Regions from separate parts of the Isoptericola sp. NPDC055881 genome, predicted to be linked through region 1. Evidence: riboswitches for the same ligand, from Rfam matches in the RefSeq annotation. Region 1 holds a riboswitch; the other holds the start of a gene.
The links. Region 1 has a riboswitch for ZMP and ZTP ahead of glyA (serine hydroxymethyltransferase). Riboswitches for the same ligand answer to the same signal wherever they lie in the genome.
Positions count from the first base shown of each region.

Region 2: another riboswitch for ZMP and ZTP. It lies ahead of purH (bifunctional phosphoribosylaminoimidazolecarboxamide formyltransferase/IMP cyclohydrolase); the one in region 1 lies ahead of glyA (serine hydroxymethyltransferase).

Region 1 covers NZ_JBSHCR010000057.1:23,021-26,850, reverse strand. Annotated here, with positions in the region: gene ACWGKI_RS15955 (bifunctional 5,10-methylenetetrahydrofolate dehydrogenase/5,10-methenyltetrahydrofolate cyclohydrolase) at 1-823, opposite strand, end outside; gene glyA (serine hydroxymethyltransferase) at 820-2,103, opposite strand; ZMP/ZTP riboswitch at 2,185-2,272, opposite strand; gene ACWGKI_RS15945 (ABC transporter substrate-binding protein) at 2,769-3,830, shown strand, end outside.
Region 2 covers NZ_JBSHCR010000101.1:6,846-10,675, forward strand. Annotated here, with positions in the region: gene ACWGKI_RS19570 (MFS transporter) at 1-497, shown strand, start outside; gene ACWGKI_RS19575 (SDR family NAD(P)-dependent oxidoreductase) at 622-1,662, opposite strand; gene ACWGKI_RS19580 (TetR/AcrR family transcriptional regulator) at 1,741-2,313, shown strand; ZMP/ZTP riboswitch at 2,341-2,428, shown strand; gene purH (bifunctional phosphoribosylaminoimidazolecarboxamide formyltransferase/IMP cyclohydrolase) at 2,464-3,830, shown strand, end outside.

The sequences.
Region 1 (3,830 bases):
TCCGGAACAGCATGGCGATCGTCGTCGGGCCGACGCCGCCGACGCGCGGCGTGATCGCCCCGGCGACCTCTGCGCACGACTCGTCCACGTCCGGCAGCAGCCGGCGACCCTCGTAGCGGACGCCACCGCCGACGACGGTCACTCCCGGCGAGAGGTGCTCGGGCTGCAGGATGCCCGGGACGCCGGCGGCCGCGATGACGATCTCCGCGCGCCGCGTGTACTCGGGCCAGTCCGGGACGCCCGTGTGCACGACCGTGACCGCGGCGTTCGCCGTCGGGCGCTTCTGCGAGAGCAGCAGCGCCAGCGGACGGCCGAGCGTCGTCCCGCGCCCGAGGATGCACACCTCGCGCCCCGCGACCGGGATCTCGTAGTGCGCGAGCAGGGCCTCGATGCCGGCCGGCGTGGCCGGCACGGGTCCTGGCATGCCCAGCGCGAGCCGGCCCATGTTCACGGGGTGCAGGCCGTCGACGTCCTTGTCCGGGTCCAGCGCGAGCATGGCCGCGTCGAAGTCGATCTGCGGCGGCGCGGGATTCTGGATGAGGACCGAGTCGACGTCGTCGGCGTCGTTCATCTCCCGCACCGCCGCGAGGACGTCCGCCTGGGTGGCGTCCTGCGGCAGGTGGATGTGCGGGGAGGTGAACCCGAGCTCGGTCGCCTTGTCCATCTTCATCCGGATGTAGCCGGCGCTCGCCGAGTCGTCCCCGACGAGGATCGTGCCCAGGCCGGGCCGGTGCCCGGCGGCGACGAGCGCGTCGATCCGCGGCCCGAGGTCCTCGAAGACGGCCTCGGCGACCGGCTTGCCCGGCAGCAGCCGCGCGGTCACTGGGACAGCCCGGGATAGAGCGGGAAGTCGGCCGTGAGCTTCGCGACGCGTGCGGCGAGGGCGTCGACGTCGGCGGAGGCGCCGTCGCGCAGGGCGACGGCGATGATGTCCGCGACCTCGGTGAACTCGGCGTCGCCGAACCCGCGGGTGGCGAGCGCGGGGGTGCCGATCCGCAGGCCGGAGGTCACGCGCGGCGGGCGCGGGTCGAACGGCACGGCGTTCCGGTTCACGGTGATGCCCGCGTCGTGCAGGAGGTCCTCCGCCTGCTGGCCGTCGAGCGACGAGTGCCGCAGGTCCACCAGCACCAGGTGCACGTCCGTGCCGCCGGTGAGGACGGAGACGCCCTGCTCCGCGACGTCCGCCTGGGACAGACGCTCGGCGATGATCCGCGCGCCGCGCAGCGTGCGCTCCTGGCGGTCCTTGAAGGCGTCCGTGCCCGCGACCTTGAACGCCACGGCCTTGGCCGCGATCACGTGCATGAGCGGGCCGCCCTGCTGGCCCGGGAACACGGCCGAGTTGATCTTCTTGGCGTGCTCCTCCTTGCTCAGGATGAAGCCGGAGCGGGGGCCGCCGATGGTCTTGTGCACCGTGGAGCTGACGACGTCGGCGTGGGGCACGGGGCTGGGGTGCAGCCCGGCGGCCACCAGGCCGGCGAAGTGCGCCATGTCCACCCACAGCTTGGCGCCGACCTCGTCCGCGACCTCGCGGAACGCGGCGAAGTCGAGCTGGCGCGGGTACGCGGACCAGCCGGCGATGATGACGTCCGGGCGGTGCTCGAGGGCACGCTTGCGCACCTCGTCCATCTCGATGCGGTACGACTGCGGGTCCACGCCGTAGGCGCCGACGTCGTACAGCTTGCCGGAGAAGTTGATCTTCATGCCGTGCGTGAGGTGGCCGCCGTGCGCCAGCTCCAGGCCGAGGATCTTGTCGCCGGCGTTGATGAGGGCGTGCAGCACGGCCGCGTTGGCCTGTGCGCCGGAGTGCGGCTGCACGTTGGCGGCCTCGGCGCCGAACAGGTCCTTGGCGCGGGCGATCGCGAGGTTCTCCGCGATGTCGACCTGCTCGCAGCCGCCGTAGTAGCGGCGGCCGGGGTAGCCCTCGGCGTACTTGTTCGTCAGGACGGAGCCCTGCGCCTGCAGCACGGCACGCGGGACGAAGTTCTCGCTGGCGATCATCTCGAGGGTGTCGCGCTGGCGGGCCAGCTCCCCGTCGAGGACGGCCGCGATCTCCGGGTCGAGCTCGGCCAGGGGCGCGTTGAACGTGGGGTCGGGAGTGCTCATCAGGCGTTCTCCTGCTGTGTCGGACGGCGGTCGGACGGGCCTGGCTCCCTGTCAGGGTGCCGGACCATCATGTCAATCGAGCGACCGGGCCCAGGCGAACGACCCGTCGTCTGCACAGCGCGTCGCTCCCCGGTGGTGATCCACCTGTACGCCAGTCGCGACCCTCGCGATCCTAGCCGATCCGATCGGCCCGGTCCCCTGCCGACCGCGAGGGAGTCGGACTCCCGCCGAGGTAGTTCCACCCTCGCCGAGGTAGTCGCGAACTTGCCGAGGTAGTCGGACCCGCGCCGAGGTAGTCCCGAACCTGCCGAGGTAGTCGAGAGCTCGGCGAGGTAGCGCGGGACACCAGGTTCCGCGAACTACCTCGGCACGGTCTGAACTACCTCGGCACTACCCCGGACTACCTCGCCGAGGTCTGAACTACCTCGGCACGGTCTGAACTACCTCGGCGCGGTGTGGACTACCTCGGCGCGGGCCGGGCGGCCGCGGTCCTGTGCCATGTCGGTCCTGTGCCATGTTCATCGTTGCAGACGCGTGACCTGGGCCACTTGACCCCGACGCGCGAGGCGTGCCACATTGGGCGCCGTCGATGGCTCTTCATCGATGTAAACGCACCGGGGCGACGCCGCGCCGGACGCGTCCCGGATCTCCGAGAGGACCCCGTGATGAGGAAGTCACGCCTGATCGCCGGCATCGTCACAGCCGTGGTGGCCGCCGGTACCGTCACCGCCTGCAGCTCCGGCAGCGGGAGCGGCTCCGACGACGACACGCTCACCTTCATGTTCCGTGGTGGCGACGACGAGAAGAAGGCCTACCAGGAGGCCATCGACCGGTTCACCGAGGACACCGGCGTCAAGGTGAAGATGATCGTCACCTCCGCGGACCAGTACGCGCAGAAGCTCCAGGCCGCCGTCGCGGGCAACAAGGTCCCCGACGTGTTCTACATCGAGCAGGCCAGCCTGCAGTCCTACGTCAGCTCCGGCGTCCTCATGGACATCACCGACGAGGTCGCCGACCAGGGCGTGGACCTGGACAACATCTGGCCCTACGGCGTCGACTCCTACCGGTTCGACGGGAAGACCCAGGGCACCCCGGACGGCAAGCTGTACGGCCTGCCCAAGGACATCGGCCCGTTCGCGTTCGGCTACAACGCCGACATGCTGAAGAAGGCCGGCATCGACCGTCCCGACCCGGACAAGCCCCTGACCTGGGACGAGTGGCTCAAGATCTGCCAGGAGCTCACCCAGGACACCGACGGCGACGGCAAGACCGACCAGTGGGGCACCGGCCTCAACGTGCAGTGGAACTCGCAGTCCTTCGTGTGGAGCAACGGCGGCGACTGGACCAACCCCGACCACACCCAGGTCACCGTCGACACCCCCGAGTTCGCCGAGGCGATCCAGTTCATCGCCGACCTCACCACCAAGTACGGCGTCACGCCGAACCCCGAGCAGGCGCAGACCCTCGACACCTACCAGCGCTTCATGGCCGGCGAGATCGGGTTCTTCCCCGTCGGGCCGTGGGACATGAGCGTCTACAACGACCTCGACTTCGAGTACGACCTCATGCCCTGGCCCGTCGGCAAGACCGGCAAGCCGGCGACGTGGGTCGGCTCGCTCGGCATCGGCGTCTCGAACACGACCGACCTGCCCGAGGACGCCGTGAAGCTGGCCACCTACCTGTCCACGGACGAGGCCGCGCAGCAGACGCTGGTCGACGCCAACGTC
Region 2 (3,830 bases), on a different contig from region 1:
CGCCGCCCGTGCTCATCGGCGTCTTCAACATGGTCGCCGCGGGGTCGATGCTGCTCGGCTCGCTGTTCGCGCCCCCGCTCGTCGCGCGGCTGCGGCTCGGCGCCGTCACCGTCGTCTCGCTCGGGCTGCTGGTCGTCGCGTTCGCCGGGATGGCTCTCGTCCAGACCTACGCTGCGTACGTCGTCCTCATCGGGGTGGGTGTGCTGCTCGTCCCGGCGGTGAACGCCGCGATGGCGGGGTACACCGCGGCGATCACGCCGGACCAGATGCAGGGGCGGCTCTCGTCCGTGCTGGGCCTCAGCGGGGTGGCGGCCCTGCCGATCGCACCGCTGGTCGGCGGCAGCCTCCTCGGGGCGGGCGGCATCGGCGCCGTGCTGTGGACGCTCGTGGCGCTGCTCGCGGTCACCGTCGTGGGGATCGCCCTCGTGCCCTCGCTGTGGCGGGTCGGCACCCCGGACGCCTGGGCCGACGACGCCATCCCGATGCCCGCCGAGTGACCCGGCGAAGCTGTCAGAGCCACGTCACGCGCGAGCATGACGTGGCTCTGACAACTTTCCGTGCGCTCGAGCGGTCAGAGCCAGGCCAGGGCATGCCCGCACCTGGGTCTGACAGCTCGGTCGGTCAGACCGCCGACCAGCCGCCGTCCGACGCGAGGATCGCGCCGTTGAGGTTCACGGCGTCCGTCGACAGCAGGAACGTGATGGACGCGGCGAGGTGCTCCGCCGTCGCGATCCCGGGGATGTTGCCCATGAACCGGCCCAGGCGCGCGCCGCCGAACTCGGCCTGGCCGGGCACCTGGATGCCGGTCGCCACGCCGCCGGGCGCGACGGCGTTCACCTGCACGCCCGTGCCGGCGTACATCACGGCGGACGACTTGGTGAGGCCGACGACGGCGTGCTTCGAGGCCGTGTACGCGGCGCCCGCGGCCGACCCGCGCAGCCCCGCCTCCGAGGCGACGTTGACGATCCGGCCCCGGCCCGCGGCGAGCATCCCGGGCAGGACGGCGCGCATGAGGCGCATCGTGCCGTCGACGTTCACGCGCATCACGCGCTCCCACATCGCGTCGGTGAGCTCGTGCACCGCGCCCATGTCGTCCATGATCCCGGCGACGTTCGCGAGCGCGTCGACCCGGTCGCCCGCCGCGCGCACGATCTCCTCGACCGACGCGGCGGACGTGATGTCGCCCGCGACGGTCACGACCTCCGCGTCCGGCAGGGTCGCGGCGAGCTCGTCGAGCTTCTCCATCGCCAGGTCGACGGCGACCACGCGGCCGCCCTCGCGCGCCACGCGGGCGGCGACCGCCCGGCCGATGCCGGAGGCGGCACCCGTGACGACGACGGTCTGGCCGGTGAAGCGGCCGGGGGTGACCTGCTCGGTCCACGGGGCCGGCGCGGACGTGGCACCCGCCGTGCTCCCGGACGCGGTGCCTGGCGCGTCGGCGTCGTCGGGCGCCTGCTCGCGGTAGGCGGCGACGAGGCCGTCGACCATCTCGGCCGGGAACTTGCCGTTCGACAGGGCGACGAGCTGCTCCAGGGGCAGGCTGCGCGCCGGGGCGAGCGCCTCGGCGGAGGCGCCGGCCTGCTCGAGGACGGCGCCGAGGATGCGGCCTCCGACGGGGTGGTCGAGCCACTCGCCGACGGTCGAGGATGCGGACAGGGCCATGGTGCTCTCCTTGATGGCGGTCCCCCGGAGGGGGTCTCAGGTAACCGGACAATGTTGTCCGGTTGATAGTCTATTCCCGTGCCCACCGAACGGAGCAACCCTCGCCCCGCCGCCAGGAGCAACCCCGGGCCCGCGGCCGCCGCACGCAACCGGGCCGCGCTCCTGAGGGCGGCGCACGCGGTCTTCGCCGAGTCCGGCACCGCCGCCCCGCTGAGCTCCGTGGCCCGCCGCGCCGAGGTCGGGCAGGGCAGTCTCTACCGGCACTTCCCGGACCGCGTCGCCCTCGTGGCCGCCGTCGTCGAGGAGAACGTCGCCGAGCTGGAGGCCGCCTCCGCCGACGGCGCCGCCCTGCCCCGCCTGCTCGGGCTCGTGACCCGGCACGCCATCGAGTCCGTGGGTGTCGTCGACCTGCTGGCCGAGGACCGGCCCGGCCGCATGCTCGAGCTGCGCGACCGCGTGGCCGCGGTGCTCGCCGCCCACCACGAGGCGGCGCTCGCGGCGGGTCAGGTGCCCCAGGACGTCGGGGTGGACGACCTCATGCTCGGGGTCGAGCTCGTGGCCGGCGCGCTCACGCGGAGGCCGGCCGGGGAGCGCGCGGCGATGGCCGAGCGCGCCTGGCGCCTGCTCGGGATCGAGGTCGCGCTGCCGTGACCCGGCCCGGCGGCGTTCGGTAGACTCCGCCTCGGCCGTGACTGGCGAGGGTGGGTCACCACCGGGGAGCGGCCGACGTGTCCCGTCATGCGCGCCGCCCGCCTGGGTGCGAGGGTCTTTCCGCGAGAACCCGCACCGAGGAGAAGACACATGTCCGGAGCACCGTCCGCCCCCGACGTCCAGCTCGCCGACGACGCACAGCGCCCCGTGCGGCGCGCGCTGCTGAGCGTCTACGACAAGACCGGCCTCGTCGAGCTGGCCACCGCCCTGCACGCCGCCGGCGTCGAGCTCGTCTCGACCGGCTCGACCGCCGGGAAGATCGCCGACGCCGGCATCCCCGTGACCCGCGTCGAGGAGCTCACCGGCTTCCCCGAGTGCCTCGAGGGCCGCGTGAAGACGCTGCACCCGCGCGTGCACGCCGGCATCCTGGCCGACACCCGCAAGGCCGACCACCTCGCCCAGCTCGCCGACCTCGGCATCGAGACCTTCGAGCTGGTCGTCGTGAACCTCTACCCGTTCGCGGCGACGGTCGCGTCGGGCGCGGGCCCGGACGACGTCGTCGAGCAGATCGACATCGGCGGCCCGTCCATGGTCCGCGCCGCGGCCAAGAACCACCCGAGCGTCGCGGTCGTCGTCGACCCGGCCCGCTACGACGACGTCGTCGCGGCCGTGCAGGGCGGCGGCTTCACGTTCGCGCAGCGCAAGCGGCTCGCCGCCGCGGCGTTCGCCCACACCGCGCAGTACGACGTCGCGGTCTCCTCCTGGTTCGCGAGCTCCTACGCGCCCGACGAGGTCGCGGTCGAGTCGCACCTGCCCGACGTCGCGGGCGCCGCCTTCGAGCGCGCCGCGGTGCTGCGCTACGGCGAGAACCCGCACCAGAAGGCCGCCCTGTACACGCGGACCGACGGTGCGACCGGGCTCGCCCAGGCCACGCAGCTGCACGGCAAGGCGATGAGCTACAACAACTACGTCGACGCCGACGCCGCGTGGCGCGCCGCCCACGACCACGAGGGCCCGGCCGTCGCGATCATCAAGCACGCCAACCCGTGCGGCATCGCCGTCGGAGCCGACGTCGCCCAGGCGCACGCGCGCGCGCACGCGACGGACCCCGTGTCGGCGTACGGCGGCGTGATCGCGGCGAACCGCGTCGTCACGAAGGCCGCGGCCGAGCAGATCGCCCCGGTGTTCACCGAGGTGCTCGTCGCGCCCGGCTTCGAGCCCGAGGCCCTCGAGATCCTCCAGGCCAAGAAGAACCTGCGCCTGCTCGTGGTCGACACCCCGCCGCGCGCCGCTGCGGAGAACCGCCCGATCTCCGGCGGCATGCTCGTCCAGGAGGTCGACCGGTTCCAGGCCGAGGGCGACGACCCCGCCTCCTGGACCCTCGCCGCGGGCGAGGCTGCCGACGAGGCCACGCTGGCGGACCTCGCCTTCGCGTGGAAGGCCGTGCGCGCCGCGAAGTCGAACGCCATCCTGCTCGCCGCGGACGGCGCCGCCGTCGGCATCGGCATGGGTCAGGT